DNA from 2 places in the Delftia sp. DT-2 genome. Region 2 is predicted to be linked to the other one. Evidence: predicted binding sites of a transcription regulator. Region 2 holds the regulator's gene; the other holds the start of a gene.
What was found. Region 2 encodes HrcA, which represses chaperone genes, less so after heat shock. Its sites were predicted from a motif close to TTAGCACTCNNNNNNNNNGAGTGCTAA; they were not measured.
Positions count from the first base shown of each region.

Region 1: the regulator HrcA is predicted to act here: its motif matches at 6,527-6,553, upstream of rpoH (RNA polymerase sigma factor RpoH).

Region 1 is NZ_JAQOTI010000003.1:318,332-328,776, reverse strand. It holds gene PO605_RS06475 (TnsA endonuclease N-terminal domain-containing protein) at 1-297, opposite strand, end outside; gene PO605_RS06470 (DNA-binding protein) at 449-718, opposite strand; gene PO605_RS06465 (helix-turn-helix domain-containing protein) at 774-1,244, shown strand; gene PO605_RS06460 (hypothetical protein) at 1,246-1,911, shown strand; gene PO605_RS06455 (helix-turn-helix domain-containing protein) at 2,228-3,184, shown strand; gene PO605_RS06450 (DNA-binding protein) at 3,605-4,051, opposite strand; gene PO605_RS06445 (hypothetical protein) at 4,229-4,660, shown strand; gene PO605_RS06440 (helix-turn-helix domain-containing protein) at 4,624-4,959, opposite strand; gene PO605_RS06435 (HAD domain-containing protein) at 5,026-5,502, shown strand; gene rpoH (RNA polymerase sigma factor RpoH) at 6,584-7,528, shown strand; gene PO605_RS06425 (Bug family tripartite tricarboxylate transporter substrate binding protein) at 7,625-8,617, shown strand; gene PO605_RS06420 (sterol desaturase family protein) at 8,651-9,397, shown strand; gene PO605_RS06415 (fatty acid desaturase) at 9,394-10,329, shown strand; gene PO605_RS06410 (iron-containing redox enzyme family protein) at 10,345-10,445, shown strand, end outside.
Region 2 is NZ_JAQOTI010000007.1:240,430-250,874, reverse strand. It holds gene PO605_RS14560 (tryptophan--tRNA ligase) at 1-547, shown strand, start outside; gene PO605_RS14555 (response regulator transcription factor) at 643-1,356, shown strand; gene PO605_RS14550 (FecR family protein) at 1,353-3,143, shown strand; gene PO605_RS14545 (CHASE2 and HATPase_c domain-containing protein) at 3,171-5,549, shown strand; tRNA gene PO605_RS14540 (tRNA-Arg) at 5,629-5,705, opposite strand; tRNA gene PO605_RS14535 (tRNA-Ile) at 5,884-5,962, opposite strand; gene hrcA (heat-inducible transcriptional repressor HrcA) at 6,030-7,034, opposite strand; gene PO605_RS14525 (NAD kinase) at 7,065-7,961, shown strand; gene recN (DNA repair protein RecN) at 7,964-9,739, shown strand; gene rapZ (RNase adapter RapZ) at 9,744-10,445, shown strand, end outside.

The sequences.
Region 1 (10,445 bases), on a different contig from region 2:
AGCGAACAACTCCTGGTAGGAGTCCACGAATTTTTCGGGCTTGACCTCGACGACAGCACAGGACCCATCTGCAAACTTCACCGCAAAGTCTGGGGTGTAGCTTGATGCTTTCAGGCTGAGCTTGAAAGGCTGCGCTTTGATAGCCCTGGTCAAGGTGAACAAAGCCGCACAATGCACAAAGTCGCGCTCGACAGACGAATCCGCCTCGATGGCTTCGTCTTGCAGGTGAGGAAGGTTTAGCAAGCGCACGGTGTGCGCGGGCGAGCGATGCACCACCTTGCGGGTAGCAGGTTGCATGTTTTCTCCAGACAACAGAATATCCTCCAACCTCATGCTTGAGGTCGGATTTTCTTGACAACCGGAGAGTGCTGGGTAGACTTAAGTTTGCGGCTGATATTTTTATCAGCACTCTGGCCGGTCAATTTCTTCGGGGATTGATCGGTTTTTTTTATGTCATGGGACGCTCCTGTAGCAGTTTTTGTTGGCGCCGATGAAGGTGAACATCGTTCACAAAGGCAGGGATGACCTCGACCTTGGGATGCTCAAGCATGCCCAAGGCGATGGCGATTTCGTAACTTTTCCCGCGCGACGCCTTACTTTTGCCTGCCAGAACGGCGTACACCAGTGCCACAGAGAATCCGCGTGCGAGCGCCCACTCTCTGACGGAGACACCGTGCAAAAGGAACTGTTCTCTGATCACTGACGATGCTTGTTTCACTTTTTCTCCAACTTCCTTCAATTCTATGCAAATTTTTCAAAACTTATAGAAGATCATGAAGTCGAAGATATCAAACATAAGAGATGGGGTAGCTACAAGACTGCGTGAAGCACGAGAACTTTTAGGCCTCAAACAAGCGGAGCTCGCAACCCTGACGGCCATCAGCCGCTCAACGCAGATTGCCTACGAAAAAGGCACTACAGAGCCCACAACTGGATACTTACAAGCAGCGCAGCGGGCTGGACTCGACATCGACGCAGTTCTGTTTGGACCGAGGGAAGAGATTGATCATGCGGCTCCTCCCCCAGCGCGCGGACAACCTGACTGGGTACTCATCCAAGAGTGCTGCGACACAGTGGACTTCTTCTGTCTACGCTTTGCGCCGACCTGTCCGGCCAGCTATCGCTGGAAGCTGATCAGGCAGCTGTATGAGGCGCTTTCTGCTGCACTCTTGCAGGAGCCAGAAGCACCACAACCACCGTCTTTAGAGGTACTTAGCAAGCTGTGGGCCGACTATGGAAAGTGATGTGCACCTGAGCGTAGAGGCGCAGAAGTTGTGGAACGCGACCCTGAAGTCTTTGAAACAGATGCGTGATCCGCGCAAGTCCATGCAGGACGTGATGAGCTTTCACGCGGCCTCCGTGGCGTTCTATGTGCCTAGCGCCAAGCTCTCTTCCAAGCAGTGGATCCGTCGTCCTCTTGCATGCTGGCGACTTAAAAAGCTGCAACATGACCTGAAGGTCGCTCCAACACCACTGCTACTTGCCAAGGCCGATGACCTGCTGAGCAGCATCGAATTTAATTCGCGACGCCTAGTCCCGTCGCAACGGCACCGGATTCGGCAGGCCTGCGTTCGCAAATCCATGGCGCCGCGCACCATGCACCTTGCGTTCACTGCAGCAGGAATTTTCCAGACAGCAAACAAAGTTCACATGTACAGCCTCCCAAATTGGCTGCATGTCTGCGCAGGCGCGCTTCGCAATGTCGTAGGTGCTCTGATACCGATACTGCTACTGGGGACAGCGTGGTCCATCGTTGCCAACGGACAGCTCGTACGAGAGACTTTTGTCCTGGGATTTTTGACCATCTACACAGGTTGGATGACATGGGCGCTGAACGTGATCGGCCCTCAATGGCAACACGCCCAGAACATCCGTATGCAACTGGGCCTGCAGCAGATCTGCAACACCTGAGAGATGCTGCGTACGGCGTGCGAGGACATAGATCATCCATGAAAGCCACTTTGCTCGCATAAATTGGGCTGATCCCAACCAACCTCATCGTATGAAGAAAGCAGCCCGAGGGCTGCTAAGCATCAGACACGGGTCCCCCATCAACTGGCCTGCATACATCTCCACCGACACTGCCTGCCAAGCCGCCAAGCTCCAGCGATAGAGAACATCTCAGATCACTGTGCGGCACCTGCTGGGGAAGGGCCATGCTTGCCTTTTCGGTGGCTTGCGTGTAGATTGTTAAGTAAATTCTACAAACAATTTACTTAACATTTTTATGACCACACCTTCATTGATCCAGCTCACTCTTGACACCTTGCGTTGCACCCAACGAGACCTGGCAGCCAAGCTGGGCGTTTCACCAGCACAGGTTAGCAAATGGAAGAAGGGTGAGTACATGTCAATCGAGATGAGCCAACGTTTGCGTGCTCTAACAGGGATCGGCGATATCGATCCTGACTTCATCTTGCTCGCTGGCACGATGGAAGACGCAAAAAAATGGCAACTACTGATTCGCCACTTGGCTGACACCGCTGTCCATTCAGCCGAAACTGGCTACGAAACGGTCCCCCTCACAGAGGATATTCAAGAAGACTCGTGCCCTATTTTTTTTGACACTCTTAAGGCTCTACAGGATATGGGCATAGAGATTCCTAGCCAGTACCCTGAAGAACTGGACATTAATTTCCAGAATGATGAGCAAGAAGAATTAATTTACAAGAACAATATTGTATTTATAATTAACGAGATATTCAACTCACTTAACAATGTCTATGGATTCTATTCCGCATTCGTTTCAGGAATCATCTACGACGAAGATCTAGATCTGATAGATACCCCAGTATGGGAACTGGAAAACGACATGCTAAGGCTAGCAGCCTCAAAAATAGAAATAGACAAAGACCTGACTCCAGAATTCATCAGATTCAAATGGACTATCGAGACGGAAGTTGCAAAAAAACTAAGTCTTCTTAAGGAGTATGCGTTTAAATCATGTATTCCACTGAAAGCAGAGTTACTTGATCTAGCATATGCTTCACACGATGAGCTTGGTCGAGAGGCAGATGCTCATAGTCTAGGCTTCACAAGAAATAAGATTCATCCAGATATTTACCTAAATGAGCTACTGACGGGCATGCGTGTAATACACCAAGTCCTACCAGTAATAATGAAAAAACTCGACATCTATGAAGACTTTAAAATAGACACATCAGAGTTGAGTGCAGAGCGATAAGTAATGCACAACATATCAGCCAAAGCATACTATGGATTCTCTCGGAATTTTTTGGCTGATTTTTTACACAGGTGATCGTGGGATTGCAGCGCTCGCCAAACTCCGGCCATTTCGGGAATCCGAGTCTTGTGACTACGAGCAATCAAAGCTGACTCGTTGAAGAGCGAATAACTCTCTAGAATGGGTCTACAGAATCCCTTTCTTTACCCACCAATCACTTACAACTTGTTGATTTAATTGATGTAATTTTTCATAAACAAGGATTCACCAAAGAGCACTAGGGATCACTATCAATGGCAAAACCATAATAATTCTCATGCGTCTGGAAGGTCTTGATGAATTCTTGAAGTTGCACGCAGCCATACGCGACTCTGAATAATCCCGCAGCATGTCTCATGAATTTTCGCTTAATCTGGCACCTTACCAAAATCCACGCTTCTCCAAATTTTCGAACAGATCTGATAAAACGTTGAAAGAATCTGATTCAGTTAAAAGCTGCTGAACCTCAACTGGAGTTTTTTCGCGCCTGCCAGAGAACCCATTTGCACGTCGCAGAACCTGCTCGACCAGCCTGGTACGTGGCACAAGCACGTAATGCACCTCACAATCCATTCCTTCAGCAAGTCGCGCCAAGGTATTGAGTGTAATTGTTCCGTTGGCTTCAGCTTGCTCTAACTTACGCACACCTTGAGCGGATATAGCAAGGCGGCGCCCCAAAGCACCCGAGCTCATACCCAAGGCAAGCCTTATGGTCTTTGCCCATCCACATCTTGGCGTCGCACTTCGCTGCATTTTTGCAAACTCGCCAAACTGGCGATCTAGTTCAGCAAGGCGAATAAGATCTATTCTATTTTTCAACAAATTCAAAACCCCTCTGCATTGGGCAACAGATTGGTTGCCTGCATCATTCGGTCAGGCAACTCACGGCTTCCTGTTACTTGATGCGCGAGCGCGCAAGACGCAACCGCTCGCCGTACTGCGCTATCTTCGCATGCATCACTTGTGCACGAGACCAAATAGTCTCATACGAACGGATGAACGATCATGCTTACAGTTGAGAAAAGTCTTCTTGGGAAATTTGATGAACACGAGCTTGCCAAGTGCATCAGCGCCCATGGCTGGCAAGCAGCCCTGCCTGATGCCTTGAAGGACCACCAGTTGCTCCTGCTTTCAGACCAGCTCCGAGACCTGCTGGCGGGCAAGGGATGGAACTCAAAGCATGGCGATGGTAGTGCCGCCCTGTCTTTGGGCCTTCTGCTCTTGTCCAAGGCAGGTGCTTCCCTGCCGGAGGATCTTTCCAGAGAAGCGGATATGGCCAGTTTGCACGAGGTCTTGACGCTGCTGAGCATCTCCGTAGACCATGAAATAGTCAGCAGACTACTTCGTCGAGAAGATGGGACATCGGGGGCAGGATTCATGCAAAGCCTGCGCGAGCTTGTTCAGCTGAACTCACTCACAGAGCCATTCTCCATGTGATCCTGCACCATGCGTTGAAGATCAAGCTGTACTGTATCTGTGATCAGCTTGATCGACGCCTCGTCCAAGTTAACGCAGTATGCAGCTGCGATGAGCGTCAATGGATGAATTTGCAAGCTTTCGGCCAATGCCTCAATAACGCGAACGCTCGGTATCTGATGGCCTTGCTCAACTCTGCTCATGTGACGCCTGCTGGTTGCCATCAGCATGTCCTCTTGCGTCAAACCGCGCAGGGCACGCAGCTGTCGAAGCGCGTGGCCAAAGTCGGCTCGAGTGGGAACATGTTTGCGAGGCTGCATCGCCTCGATTTCCGCCCAGTGAGACCAAAAAGACCACGACCAACTAGTCTCATCTAAGGTTTTGCTATGTCCCTGCCATCAATCGCAGCCCCCATAGTTTTCCTTGACTTCGATGGGGTGCTGCACCCTGAGTTCTGTCACGAGTCAAAGCACTTCTGCTGCCTGCCGTTGATGGAAGATCTCCTGCGTCAAGCGTCGACATGTTTGGTGGTGATTTCAAGTACCTGGCGCTTGCAAGCGCCAGTTGAGAAGCTTCGAAAGCACTTCTCACCAGACATCGCGGACAGAATTTTGGGCGTCACCCCCCACTATCCCGAGCTGCGTGATGTTCCAAACACTTTGCTGGGCTACCACCGTCAAGCTGAATGCCGGGCTTGGCTGTGGGCTAACAATTCAGCCCACCTGCCTTGGCTGGCAGTGGACGACCGTCCTTGGCTGTTCATGCCATTTTGCGGCTCCCTGTTCGTGACCAACGGCCTCGAAGGCGTTACTGAAGGCGTCGCACCACAGCTTGCTGCTCGCCTTCATCGGCTCACCAGCTGATGACATCCACACTGAAATGTGGCCGCATAGCGCCTGCACTCAGACACCGTGATCTGCTGAAAATTTAATCACAACCTGCGGATAGTTCAACACTCAGTGAGAAGCGGCGGGAAGAGTTCAAAATTCAGAGGGTTTCCAGCCGAGGAGTTCAAAACTGAGAGGCAAAAAGCGTTGTCGAGATAAGGACCTGCGTTCGCCCCGCTGAGCGTGTGAACCTTTCGATATCCCTCAGGGATCTGCCATAGAAGGTGCAAAAAATGCAGCCGCACCGAGGTGATCCAGTGTCGATGTTCACCGAGGGTTGTCTCTGCACATGAGGCAGATCAGGGACTTACATGTACCTGGACCGCCCAGTCTGGACCCGCTGTGACTCTCATAGCGAGTTGAACTTTTCGCAACTCCTGACCTGTCGGAGCCTGGGAGGGCGTCTTACCGACTGATTCGATGCTCCCACAGAGATCCGCTGCTGCGCAGGGCGCAGGGCGCAGGGCGCAGGGCGCAGGGCGCAGGGCGCAGGGCGCAGGGCGCAGGGCGCAGGGCGCAGGGCGCAGGGCGAAGGGCGAAGGGCGAAGGGCGAAGGGCGAAGGGCGAAGGGCGAAGGGCGAAGGGCGAAGGGCGAAGGGCGAAGGGCGAAGGGCGAAGGGCGAAGGGCGAAGGGCGAAGGGCGAAGGGCGAAGGGCGAAGGGCGAAGGGCGAAGGGCGAAGGGCGAAGGGCGAAGGGCGCAGGGCGCAGGGCGCAGGGCGCAGGGCTCGCGAATGTAAGCCATGGGATAGGCACCTCAAAACTTGGCATTTCTCGGCCCTGATCACTCGCCAGGCAAGTTCAGAGTGCAAAAATATTCATTTAAATCAATGACTTACGAAGCGAATCGACAAGAAATTAGTTCAAAACTGAGTGAGAAAAGTTCAAAACTCGGTGGGAATCGACAGCAGGGTTTCCAAAAATCGCTCAGACTAGCCAGAAGCGACTTTTGCAGTGCCGAAGATTTCTGCAACCGACTGAAAAACCCGCGGAACTTCGGCTTTAGCACTCAATCCTAACGAGTGCTAATATGAAGGAATGGAAGAAAGGAACTCTGCAATGACAAACGCCTCCGGCTCCATTGCGACCACCTTGGCGCCCGCTAACCCCTGGGCCCTGGTGCCGCCTCTGGGCAATCTGGATGCCTACATTTCCGCGGTCAACCGCCTGCCCATGCTCACCCTCGAGGAAGAGCAGGACTACGCCCGCAAGCTCAAGGAACACAGTGACCTGGACGCCGCAGGGCGTCTGGTGATGTCCCACCTGCGCCTGGTGGTGTCCATCTCGCGCCAGTACCTGGGTTACGGCCTGCCCCATGGCGACCTGATCCAGGAAGGCAATGTCGGCCTGATGAAGGCCGTCAAGCGCTTCGATCCCGATCAGAACGTGCGCCTGGTGAGCTACGCCATGCACTGGATCAAGGCCGAGATCCACGAGTACATCCTCAAGAACTGGCGCATGGTCAAGGTCGCCACGACCAAGGCCCAGCGCAAGCTGTTCTTCAACCTGCGCTCCATGAAGCAGGGCCTGAAGTCCGACGCCGCCATGGCCGAGGACGGCGCCATGCTGCGCGACACGCTGACCTCCGGCGAGATCGACGCCATGGCCGAGAAGCTCAACGTCAAGCGCGAAGAAGTCATGGAGATGGAAACGCGCCTGGCCGGTGGCGACGTGCTGCTGGACCCCTCGCCCAGCGATGATGGCGAGCAGGCCTTCGGTCCCATCGCCTATCTGGCCGACGGCGCACATGAGCCCACGGCCATGATCGAGTCGCGCCAGCGTGACCACCTGGCCACCGACGGCATTGCCATGGCGCTGGATTCGCTGGACGACCGCAGCCGCCGCATCGTCGAGGAGCGCTGGCTCAAGGTCAACGATGACGGCTCGGGCGGCATGACGCTGCATGAGCTGGCCGCCGTGTATGGCGTGAGCGCCGAGCGCATTCGCCAGATCGAGGTGGCTGCCATGAAGAAGATGAAGAAGGCCCTGGCAGAGTTCGCCTGATGGCCTGACGGCCTGGGCTGACAGGCCGCTTCAAGACAAACCCGGATAATCTCCGGGTTTTTTATTGCCCGCAGCCTTTGCGGCCCCCACGCCCCCATGCCCGCCAGCGCCATCTCGCCACTACGCCGCCTCTTCGCCAATGCCTTGGCCACCGCCCTGGCTTCGGCCCTGCTGCCTTGCGCCGCCTTGGCGGGCGACCAGTGGCCCAGCAGCCCCCTGCATCTGATCGTGGGCTTTCCCGCGGGCTCCTCGCCCGACCTCACGGCGCGCGCCCTGGCCGAGCCGCTGGAAAAGCGCCTGGGCCAGCCCGTCATCGTCGAGAACAAGGTGGGAGCAGGCGGCAACATTGCAGGCGAGCAGGTGGCCCGTGCGCGCGACGGCCATACCTTCAGCGTGATGATCAACGGCAACCTGACGATTGCCCGCCTGCTCAACCCCGCTGTGCGCTACGACCCTGTGAAGGACCTGCAGCCCGTCAGCCTGATCGGCGTGGCGCCCCTGGTGCTGGTGGCACCGGCCGGCGCGCCCGAGGGTCGGGCCTTCCTGGAGGCCGCTGCCCAGGCCGGCAGCCGCTGGAGCTACGGCTCGCCCGGCGTGGGCACCGTGGGCCACCTGGGCATGGAGCTGCTCAAGAGCCGCTCCGCGCTCAGGCCCGAGCACATTCCCTATCCCGGCTACCCGCAGGTGTTCAACGCCATCCAGGGCGGCGACCTGCAGTTGTCCATGCTGCCGCCCGCGCTGGCCATGGCCCAGGTCCAGGCCGGCAAGCTGCGCGGCGTGGCCGTGACCTCGGCCACGCGCAGCCCGCTGGCGCCGGGCCTGCCCAGCCTCAAGGAGCTGGGCGTGGGCGATTTCGACCTGGAGATCTGGAACGCCGTGGCCGCGCCCAAGGCCATGCCCGCCGCCCATGTGCACAAGCTGGCCGAGGCCGTGAGCGAGATCGTGCGCTCGCCCGAGATGCGCGCGCGCCTGGCCGCCCAGGGCTGGCAGGCCGTGGGCAGCTCGCCCGAAGGCCTGGCCCTGCGCATGCGCCAGGACGTGGCGACGCTGGGCCGCATCATCCGCGAACAGGGCATACGCGCACAATGATGCGCCCAGTGACGTGCTCTCTTTGACACCCCCATGACCGCAGCCCAAGCCTTTACCGAACTCAATGCCTGGCAGGTCATGGCCTGGGGTCTGGCCTTCTTTGGCGTGCTCTACCTGGCCGGCGGCTGGGGCATGTCGGCGCTCACGCGCTGGCTGCAGCGGCGCGGCGTGGGCCGCGTGCTGGACACGCGCCCGCTCAAGCCCGACCAGTTGCAGCGCGAATGGCGCCAGTCGCTGCATTCGGTGCTGATCTTCGGCATCGGCATGATCGTGCCCTGGGGCCTTCTGCAATTGGGGTGGGCGCGGCTGGAGCCCGATGCAGGCCCCTGGCGCATTGCCATCGAAGTCGTGGTGCTGCTGATCTGGAACGATGTGCATTTCTGGATCAACCACCGCCTGCTGCACACGCGGCTGCTGGGGCGCTTTCATGGCGACCACCACCGCTCCATCGTCACCACGCCGTGGTCCACCTACAGCTTCCATCCCATCGAGGCGCTGATGCTGGGCAACGTCATCCTGCTGCCCATGGTGGTGCACGACTTCAGTTTCTGGTCGCTGGCCTCGGTGCCCGTGCTCAGCCTGCTGCTGAACGTCATAGGCCACTCCAACTACGACTTCTTTCCCGGGGTGTCCGACACGCATGCGCTGGCCGCCAGCCGGCGCCACCATCTGCACCATGCCCGGCCCAATGGCAACTACGGCTTTGCGCTGGCCTTCATGGACCGGCTGATGCGCACGCGCGTGGCACTGCCCGCCACGGCCCGGCCCAGGACGGAATGAGCCGACCGCCTGCTCGCCACGTCCAGCCACGGCTGCCCCGGCTGCGCCACGGGCGCGACCTGCAGTCGCTGGCCTATCTGGTGGCGCTGCCGCTGATCGTGTGGTGGCAGTGGCAGCATGGCTGGAACCTGTGGCTCTACGGGATCGAGCTGTTCCTCACGCTGGGCGTGGGCGTCATCCACCACAACCACACGCATTTGCGCATGTGGCGCGGGCGCTGGGCCAACCGCTTCACCGACTACTGGCTCACCCTGCTGCAAGGCCACCCGACCTTCGTGTTCTGGCCCGCCCATGTGGCCAACCACCACCGCTTCCGCCACGGCCCGCGCGACATGGCACGCACCTACCGCTTCGGCGGCGACCACAACCATCTGCTGGGCTACCTGCTCCACCCGCTGCAGGCCGGCTGGGTGCTGTACCCGCTGTTCCTGCGCTGGCTGGGCCAGCTGCGGCGGCATTGGCCCGGCGCCTTTCGCTACTGCATGGGCCAGTACCTGCTGTGGCTGGGCAGCTGGGCGCTGCTGCTGTCGCTGGATTGGCAAAAGGCCTTGCTGCTGGTGATCGTTCCCCAGTTGCATGGCCTGCACTGGCTGCTGGCCACCAACTACCTGCAGCACGCCCATGCCGATGGCCGGCCACTGACGCGCGGCCAGCGGATGGACAGCGCCACGCCACTGAACTACGCGCGCAATTTCGAGGGCTGGGTCAATCCGCTGCTGTTCAACATCGGCCTGCACACGGCCCACCACGAGCGGCCCCAGGCCCACTGGTCCGAGCTCACGCGCCTGCACAGCGAACACTACCGCCAGCGCGTGGCCCCTGCGCTCAACGAAGGCGGACTGCTACCCTACATGGCCCGCGTCTTCGTGCTCGGCACGGTCTGGCCGCCGGCGCGCACGCGTGCGCAAATGCCTCCCGGAACATACGACTGATACGACCCTGAACCCATGCCCGTCGCCTATTCCAACGTCTATCTGCATGCCGCAGGCATGTTCCTGCCCGGTGAACCCGTGGACAACGCAGGCATGGATGCCTACGTGGCGCCGCT
Region 2 (10,445 bases):
CTACCAGGGCTTTGCCAGCGAGGAAGAAACCGAGGCGCTGCGCCGCCAGTACGCCGAAGGCATTGCCTGGGGCGACGCCAAGCAGCAGCTGTTCGAGCGCATCGACCGCGAGCTGGCCCCCATGCGCGAACGCTACGAGCACCTGGTGGCCCATCCGGGCGAACTGGAGGACATCCTGCAGGCCGGCGCCACCAAGGCCCGACGCGAGACCCTGCCCCTGATCCGAGAACTGCGCTCGGCCGTCGGCCTGCGCAGCCTGGCCCAGGCCCCCGTGGCCGCCAAGGCCAAGGCCGCGAAGCAGGCCCTGCCCCAGTTCAAGCAATACCGCGAAGCCGACGGCAAGTTCTACTTCAAGCTCGTGGCTGCCGACGGCCAGCTGCTGCTGCAAAGCCTGGGCTTCGACGCCCCCAAGGAAGCCGGCCAGGCCATCGGCCAACTGCAAAGGGAAGGCGAGGCGGCCCTGTCCGCACTGCAGTCCCGGCTGCAGCCCGCCGACGCGCAGTTGGTGCTGGCCGCCCTGCAGCAACTGCGCGATGCTTCGGAGTAAGGGTAAGCTTCGCTTGAGAAACCGCATATTTGCGGGCAGTCTTGCCCGCAAGCCCTGCGCCCGGGATTCTGGCGCTTGCGTGAAAGGACATTGGGATGCGTATCGCTGCTCTGGACGATGATCCGCTGCAACTGGAGATGCTGCGTCAGGTTGCGCTGGAGACGGGCCACAGCTGCCACACCTACCAGACGGGCTCGGCCCTGCAGTTGGAACTGCGCCGCGAGAGCTTCGACCTTCTGATCGTGGACTGGCACCTTCCGGACATGGAAGGAACGGACCTGGTGCGGTGGACGCGCGGCCATGTGAGCCGCGAGCTGCCCATCCTCATCATCACCCACCGCAGCGAAGAGGCCGACATCGTCGAAGGCCTGTCCTGCGGCGCAGACGATTTCATGGTCAAGCCCGTGCGCCACGGCGAGCTGCGCGCGCGCATGGCCGCCCTGCTGCGCCGCGCCTATCCGGTGAATACGCAAAGCGTGCTGGAGTTCGGCCCCTTCCGATTCCTCACCACCACCAACAGCCTGGAAATGAATGGCCAGCCCATCGAGGTGACGCACCGCGAGTACACGCTGGCCCTGACGCTGTTCCAGAACCAGGGCCGCCTGCTGTCGCGCGAACACCTGCGCGAAGCCGTGTGGGGCCACAACGCCGAAGTGCAGTCACGCTCGCTGGACACACATATCTCGCGCCTGCGCGCGCTGCTGAACCTGCGCGCCGGTCAGCCCTACGCCATCAGCGCCGTGTACGGCTACGGCTACCGCCTGGACGTGCCTGACGAGGCATTGCAGGCGGCACCTCAAACACCATGAACAGACTTTTGCTCGCCGCCAGCCTGCGCGGGCCCGTCGCGCGGGCCTGCCTGCTGGCAAGCCTGGCCCTGCTGGGCGCTGCCGCCACACAGGCCCAGATCAAACCCGCCGCCAGCGGCGGCGACATGCTCGCCCACCGCGTGGCCACAGGCGACACCCTGGAACAGCTGGCCAGCCGCTACCTGGGCGATGCACGCCAGTGGACCCAGCTGCAGCAGCACAACGGCGTGGCCAACCCGTACCGTCTGCGGCCCGGCTCCGTGCTGGAGATTCCCGTGCGCCTGCTGCGCGCCGCCGTGGCCTCCGTGGAATTCGTGCAGGGCGATGCGCGCAGCACACGCGCGCTCGACCATCTGGCCGACACGCAAGGCGGCTCGGCCGAAGACGCAGGCCAGGTCCTGCGCAAGGGACAGACGCTGCAGGAAGGCGATCGACTGCAGCTTGCGCCGGACGCCTTTGTGGCCGTGCGCCTGGCCGACGGCTCTTTGGTGCGCGTGCAGTCGCAGTCCGATGTCCTGCTGCGCCAGATGCGCCGCAAGGGCCGGGCCGGCAGCCTGCAGTCCGTGATCGACCTGCGAGAAGGCAGCGTGGAGGCCTCGGTCCCCCCCGAGCAGGGCAATGCCCAGCGCCGCTTCGAAGTGCGCACGCCTGCGGCATCGACCAGCGTGCGCGGCACGCGTTTCCTGGTGCAGACCGATGCGGCAGGCAGGACAGCGGCCGCCGTCGACGAAGGCACGGTCGCCGTGGGCTCTGACGCCTCTGGCGCACCTTCCGGAGATGCGCTGCTGCACCCCGGCCAGGGCGTGGCCGTGACGGCAGACGGCCGCGTCGGCCAACCCCGCCCCATGCTGGGTGCGCCCGACATCACCGCCTGGCCCGCCTTGGCGGAAGACGCCAACTGGATCAGCCTGCCCCTGCCGGCCTTGCCCGGCGCCGTGCGTTACCAGCTGCAGCTGTCGCGCGACGCAGACATGACCCAGGTGCTGCGCAGCGCCAGCTTCCAGGCCACGGCCTCACCGCTGCGCCTGGCAGGCGTGGACGATGGCGACTATGTACTGTCCCTGCGCGGCATCGACGCCCAGGGCATTCCGGGTGCAGCCAGCCGGCGCGCCCTGCGCGTCAAGGCCCATCCCGTGCCGCCGCTGTACGAATCACCGCAGGCCGACGCCACCGTGGGCCTGGGCCGCGCCGGCCTGCAGTGCACCAAGGTGGTGGGCGCCGTGCGCTACCGCATCCAGGTCGTTTCTGCCGATGCCCAGGCCGGCTTTGCCGAACCCGCCATCGACGCGCGCGACCTGAACGACTGCACATTGCCCGCAGCCGCGCTGGCCCGGCTGCCGGCCGGCCGCTATCTTTGGCGCGCCGCCAGCATCCGCACACTGGCCGACGGCAAGCCCGACCAGGGCCCGTTCGCCGCAGCCCAGGCCATGCAGCTGGCGGCCGTGCCGCCCCAGCCCTCGGCCAGCGCGCTGCAGATGGGCGACGGCCCCGCCGAGGGCAGCCGCCAGATCCGCTGGAGTGGCGAGCCCGGCCAGTGCTACCACGTGATGGTGGCGCGCGACCAGGAGTTCACCGCGCCGCTGGTTGACCTCTGGACCGACCAGCCGCAATGGAGCACCGAGGACCTGCCCGCAGGCAGCTACTACCTGCGGCTGCAGATCGAGGACGCCAACGGCCTGCGCAGCGATTTCTCGGCCGCACGCCAGTTCCGCACCGGCAGCTGGATCGTCGATGCCAGCGGCGAGATGATGCAATCGGGCAGCGGAGAGCGCCTGCAGCGCCAGTAACCGCACCCGTTCAATCCTTGACCGCGCTTGTCCACCCTGCCGCCTTCGCCTGACAGTCCCGCCACGCCGGCGCAGCAGGTGCAGCCGGCGCCCGCGCGTGGCCGGGGGCTGCGGCGGGACTGGCTGCTGCTGGCGGCGGGACTGCTGTCCCTGGTGTTCTGGCTCAGCGGTGACGGGCAGCTGGAGCGCATCAACGGACTGGTGCAGGACACGGCCAGCTGGCTGCACCGCCCCAAGGCATCTCAGGACATCGTCATCGTGGCCATCGACGATGCCAGCATCGACGCCATAGGCCGCTGGCCCTGGAGGCGTGCCCTGCACGCGGGCCTGCTGGAGCGCATCAGCCAGGCCCCGCCGCGCGCCATCGGCCTGGACGTGATGCTCAGCGAAGAAGATCTGGACTATCCCGGCGATGACCTGCTGCTGGCGCGCGTCCTGCAGCGCAGCGGCCGCACCGCCTTGCCCGTGGCGCCGGGCACGGATCCGCTGCCGGCCTTTGCACAGGCTGCGGCAGCGCTGGGCCACACCCAGCTGCCCGTGGATTCCGACGGCGCCGTGCGCAGCTTCCATGCCATTGAAGGCAGCGCGCAGCAGCCCTGGTGGCACATGGCGCTGGCCCTGCACTGCGTGGGCCAGCACGGCCGCGCATGCGCCCGCCCCGAACCCGTGCCGCCGCTGGACCCCGGCACACCCGCATGGCAGCGCCGCCAGCGGGAGATCATTGCCTTCGCACAGGCCAGGCCCGAGCAGGGCGCGCGTGACCGCTCGCCCTTCACCACCTATTCGTACATCGACGTGCTGCGCGGCCGCATTCCTGCTGCGGCATTTCGCGGCAAATACGTGCTCATAGGAACGACGGCCGCCGGACTGGGAGCGCAGTTCACCGCACCGCTGGGTGCCAGCGCGCGCCCCATCTCCAGCGTGGAAATGCTGGCCCATGTGCTCAACGGCAGCCTGCAGGGCTCGCACGTACACCGCGCTTCGGCGGGGCTGGACCGTGCGCTCAACACCGCAGCCGTGCTGCTGGCCCTGCTGGCCCTGGCCTGGCTGGGCCCTTCGGGCGGCATGCTGGCCTGCGCGCTGCTGGCCCTGGCCTGCCTGTCGCTGGCCGGGCTGGCACCACGCATCTGGCAGGTGCAGACGGCCCCTGCCGCAGCCCTGCTGGGCCTGGCCCTGGCCTATCCGCTGTGGAGCTGGCTGCGCCTGCGCGCCGCCGCCCGCTTTCTGGCACTGGAACTGCGAGACCTGCAGGGCCAGGGCCTGCCCACCGCGCTGCGCCTGGGCGGCGACCTGCTGGACCAGCGCATTGCCGCCGTCGAGCAGGCTTCGCGGCAACTACGCGCCCTGCATCATTTCGTCAGCGAAAGCCTGCGCCAGCTGCCCTCGCCCACCTTTGTCTGCGACCGCCAGGGCCATGTGCTGCTGGCCAATGCCGCGGCCCATGCCTATGCGCGCAGCCTGGATCACGACCTGCGCGCTGGCGACTCCCTTCCCAGGCTGCTCGATGGCCTGCGGGCGCTGGACACGGCGCCCGGCCCACAAGCCGGCAGCCCACTGCTCACGGCCAGGGCGCTTGCCGCCGGCGGCCTGCCGCTCAGCAGCGAGGGGCGCGACGGCCGCGGCCGCAGCCTGATGCTGCTGGTCCAGGCCTTCGAGGCTCCGCCCACCGCAGGCTGGCTGATCACCCTGGTCGATATCAGCGATCTGCGCAGCGCCCAGGCCCAGCGCGACCAGGCCATGCAGTTCATCTCGCACGACATACGGGCGCCCGTGGCATCCATCATCACCTTGCTGGAGATGCAGCGTGGTTCCGTACAAGCGCCCGACCTGGGCATGCTGCTCCCGCGCATCGAAGGCTATGCCCAGGCCTCCCTGCAGCTGGCCGACGATTTCGTGCACCTGGCTCGTGCCCAGCAGCAGGCGCTGCGCCAGCAGCAGCTGGACCTGGGCCTGGTGCTGGACCAGGCCGTGGAAAGCTGCTGGGCCCAGGCCAGCGCCGCCCATGTGCAGCTGGAATTCAGCCTGCCCGAGCAGGAATGCCCCGTGCTGGGCGACCCGGGCATGCTCCACCGCGCAGCCGTCAACCTGATCGGCAACGCCATCAAGTACGGAGCGCACGGGCAACAGGCAAGCGGCGCCACGGTGCAATGCCTGCTGCTGCAGGACGCCGGCCATTGCCGCATCGCCATCCGGGACCACGGACCCGGCATGGATGCGCAGGCCGTCGCCCGCCTGAGCCAGCCCTTCGAGCGCCTGGACCACCATCAGCACCTGGACGGCGCAGGCCTTGGGCTGGCCTTTGTCCGCACCGTGGCTGCCCGCCATGGCGGGCAGCTGCAGATAGAAAGCGCGCCAGGCCAGGGAAGCACCTTCAGCATCGTGCTGCCGAAGGCGCAGCAAGCCTGACCGGGGGTGTCATCCCGGCGGGTGGCCCGTGAAAACGAAAAAGCCCTGAAGTCTTTTAACTTCAGGGCTTTGCGTTTTTTGGTGCGGCTGGCAGGAATCGAACCCACGACCCCTTGGTTCGTAGCCAAGTACTCTATCCAGCTGAGCTACAGCCGCAACGCTTCGCATTGTAGCAGCGGGTTTTGGAGCTTCCAGGCAAAAGCGCCATATTTCTGCAAAAAACCTGGAAGTCGCATTCAATGGCAGCCAGGCGCAGCCATGCCAGCCGGCAGCGTCGCGCCCAGCAAAAAAGCCTGCCGCCCGGAAAGGCGGCAGGCTTTCTCATACCAATGGATGGTAGGGCCTCCCAGAGTCGAACTGGGCACCAACGGATTATGAGTCCGCTGCTCTAACCAAGCATGAGCTAAGGCCCCTGATTCACCAGGGCAGCGCGGATGCACGCCATGGCAAACGGCTATTGTAGATCCTAACCTGCGCGGCTCAGCGCTTGTGGCTCAGCGCGTTGCTGACCAGCTTGGAGGTGATGTCCACGATCTGGATCATGCGGTCGTAGTGCATGCGGGTGGGGCCGATCACGCCCAGCGTGCCCACCACCTTGCCATCGAGCTCGTAGGGCGCGCTGACCACGGACAGCTCCTCGAAGGGCACGACCTGACTTTCGCCCCCGATGTAGATGCGCACACCTTCGGCCTGGCTGGAGAAATCCAGCAGTCTGAGGATCTGGGTCTTTTGCTCGAACAGGTCGAAGGCGCGGCGCAGATTGCCCATGTCGCTGGAGAAATCACTGACCGACAGCAGGTTGCGTTCGCCCGCGATGACCACGTCCTCCTGGGCACTGGTCATGGCCTCCGTGCCCACGTTGACGGCTGCCTGCATGAGGGTGGCCACCTCGCCGCGCAAAAGCTCGACCTCGCCCTTGAGGCGCTCGCGCACCTCTTCCATGGCCAGGCCTGCGTAGTGGCTGTTGAGAAAGTTCGATGCCTCGATCAGCTGGGAGGCTGAGTAATCCACGTCGGTGAAGATGACGCGGTTTTGCACGTCACCGTCGGGCGAGACGATGATGACCAGAAAGCGCCGCTCCGACAGTCGCACGAATTCGATGTGCTTGAACACCGAGGTGCGGCGCGGCACCAGCACCACGCCCACGAACTGGGAAAGGCTGGACAGCAGGTTGGCGGCGTTGGCGATGACTTTCTGCGGCTGCTCGGGCACGAGCTCGGGCGTCACGATATCTGCACGGTCCGCCGTGAGCATGGTGTCCACGAACAGCCGGTAGCCCCGGGCGGTCGGAATGCGGCCGGCCGAGGTGTGCGGACTGATGATCAACCCCAGGTCTTCGAGGTCAGCCATCACATTGCGTATCGTGGCAGGCGACAATTCAAGCCCCGACGCACGCGACAGGGTCCGCGAGCCCACAGGCTGGCCGTCAGCGATGTAACGCTCGATCAGCGCTTTGAGCAACAACTTGGCACGTTCGTCGAGCATGTGATGATTTTAATGATGTAATTTCCAGAAATGACGTCCACGTTTCGCCACGTTGCCTTGATCGGGAAATACCACGCTCCCAGCGCAAGCGCCCCGTCCGAGAATGCCAGCAACGCGCTCGAGCGCATTGCGGACTTCCTCAGGCGCCAGGGCTGCGAAGTCGTGCTTGATACCCAATCGGCCCTGCACGCAGGGCTCACAGACTACCCCACCCTCGATGTCGATGGCCTGGGCAGGCATTGCGACCTGGGCCTGGTCGTCGGCGGCGACGGCACCATGCTCGGCGTGAGCCGGCACCTGGCGCAATACGGAACGCCCCTGATCGGGGTGAACCAGGGCCGCCTGGGCTTTGTCACCGACATCGCGCTGGAGGACTTCGAGGCCACGCTCACGCCCATGCTGCAGGGCGAGTACGAAGAGGACCTGCGTCCCCTGATGTGCGCCCGCGTGATCCGCGACGGCGAATGCGTGTTCGAGGCCCTGGCCATGAACGACGTGGTGGTCAACCGCGGCGGCACCTCCGGCATGGTGGAGTTGCGCATCGAGGTCGGCGGCCGCTTTGTCTCCAACCAGCGCGCCGACGGCCTGATCGTGGCCACGCCCACGGGCTCCACGGCCTATGCGCTGTCCGCCGGCGGGCCGATGATGCATCCCTCCATCCCCGCCTGGGTGATGGCACCCATTGCGCCGCACAACCTGTCCAATCGCCCCATCGTGCTGTCCGATGCCAACGAGGTCACGATCGAAGTCGTGGCCGGGCGCGATGTCAGCGCCAATTTTGACATGCAGTCGCTGGCCTCGCTGCAGCACGGCGACCGCATCCTCGTGAGCCGCGCCCACCACAGCGTGCGCTTTCTGCACCCCAAGGGCTGGAACTACTTCGCCACGCTGCGCAAGAAACTGGGCTGGAACGAGGGAGGCGCCTGACCATGGCGCTCAAGCGCATCGTGCTGCGCGACTTCGTGATCGTGCAGGCCCTGGATCTGGACTGGCATGCGGGCTTCACCGTGCTGACCGGGGAGACCGGCGCCGGCAAATCCATCCTGATCGACGCATTGCAGCTGGCCCTGGGCGCCCGCGCCGACGCCGACGTGGTGCGCGAAGGCTGCCCCCAGGCCGACATCTGCGTGGAGTTCGACGGCTGCGCGCGGCTGCGCCCCTGGCTGGAGGCGGCAGGCCTGGCCTGCGAGGACAACAGCCTGCTGCTGCGGCGCACAGTGGACACCCAGGGCCGCAGCCGCGCCTGGATCAACGGCACGCCGGCCACGGCCACGCAGCTGCGCGCACTGGGCGAGCAGTTGATCGACATCCACGGCCAGCATGCCTGGCAAAGCCTCACGCGGCCCGACGCAGCACGCGCGCTGCTGGACGCCTATGCGGGCATAGACAGCCGCGAGGTCCAGGCCTGCTGGAGCCGCTGGAGCCAGGCACGACAAGCCCTGCAGCATGCGCAATCCGCCCAGGACAGCCTGCAGCGCGAACGCGAGCGGCTGCAGTGGCAGATCACCGAACTCGACAAGCTGGCCCCGCAGGCCGACGAGTGGGACGAGCTCAATGCCCAGCACACGCGCCTGTCGCATGCCCAGACCCTGATAGACACCGCCCAGACCACGCTGCAGATGCTGGAGGACGACGAGGCCGGCGTGATCACTCCGCTGGGCCGCGCCAGCCATCTGATACAGAACCAGGAACACCTGGAGCCCGAGTTCCAGAACATCGCCGACGTGCTGGCCTCGTGCACGGCCCAGGTGCAGGATGCGCGCCATTCGCTGCAGGCCTATCTGCGCCGCGCCGACCTGGACCCCGAACGCCTGGCCGAGCTGGATGCACGCCTGTCGCTGTGGATGCAGCTGGCGCGCCGCTACCGCCGCACGCCCGATGAGCTGCCGGCACTGCTGGCCGGCTGGCGCCAGGAGCTGCAGCAGCTGGACGCCGCCGTGGACATCGAGGCCCTGCACGCTGCAGAGCAATCCGCGCAGCAGCACTACCAGGCCAGCGCCCGGGTGCTGTCGCAGCAACGCGCCCTGGCTGCGCCGCGCCTGTCGCGCGCCATCACCCAGGCCATGCAGGGCCTGGGCATGGAAGGCGGCCTGTTCGAGGCCGCCCTGTCCACGGCCGACTCCCCCGGTGCCTTTGGCGTGGACAGCGTGGCCTTCCTGGTCGCCGGCCATCCTGGAGCCAGCCCCAAGCCGATTGCCAAGGTGGCGTCGGGCGGTGAGCTGTCGCGCATTTCGCTGGCCATTGCCGTGACCACCAGCGAGCTGGGCGAGGCCGGCACGCTGATCTTCGACGAGGTGGACTCGGGCGTGGGCGGCGCCGTCGCCGAGACCGTGGGCCGCCTCATGCATGCGCTGGGCCGATCGCGCCAGGTGCTGTCCGTCACCCATCTGCCGCAGGTCGCAGCCTGTGCCGACCACCACTATCTGGTGGCCAAGCAGCGCGCACGGCAAGGCACACTCAGCACCGTGCAGCCGCTGGACAGCGCCGCGCGCGAGGCAGAGCTGGCCCGCATGCTGGGCGGCGAGCGCCAGTCCGAAACCACGATGGCCCATGCCCGCGAAATGCTGGCCATGGCGCGCCAGGCACCCCCGCCCCGCCCGGCGCCGCGCAGGCCCGGCCGGCAGCGGCCGCAGGCCGACGCGCAGCGTACCCGGCCCAAGCCGGGCCGTGCGGCCAACGGCGCGCGCAACACCAATGGAGGCTGATGCCATGTCGCTTGAGATCGTGCTGATCACCGGGATGTCCGGATCGGGCAAATCCGTCGCCCTGCATGCGCTGGAGGATGCCGGCTACTACTGCGTGGACAACCTGCCTCCCGAGCTGCTGTCCGCCTTCGTCGAACTGGAGCACGGCCGCCACAGCAACAAGGTGGCCATCGCCATGGATGCGCGCAGCGCCGGCGGACTGCCCCACCTGCCCGGCCAGCTCGAACGGCTGCAGCGCCAGGGTGTCGTGCCCCACCTGGTCTTTCTGGACGCCACCACGGGCACCCTCGTGCGGCGCTTCTCCGAAACGCGGCGCCGCCATCCTCTGTCGCAAGGGCCTGTCGCCGAGGGCCGCCGCGCCCTGGTGCAGGACATAGAAACCGAGCGCGAGCTGCTGGGCGACCTGCGCGAGAAGTCGCATGTCATCGACACCAGCCACCTGCGCTCGTCCCAGCTGCAAAGCTATATCAAGGAGCTGATTGCGGCCCCGGTGGGCCAGATGACGCTGGTCTTCCAGTCCTTCGGCTTCAAGCACGGCCTGCCCTCGGATTCCGACTATGTGTTCGATGTGCGCATGCTGCCCAACCCGCACTACGAACCCCAGCTGCGCCCGCTGACCGGCATGGATGCGCCCGTGGCCGAGTTCCTGCGCCAGCAGCCCGGCGTGGACCAGATGCGCCGCGACATCCAGCAGTTCCTGGAATCC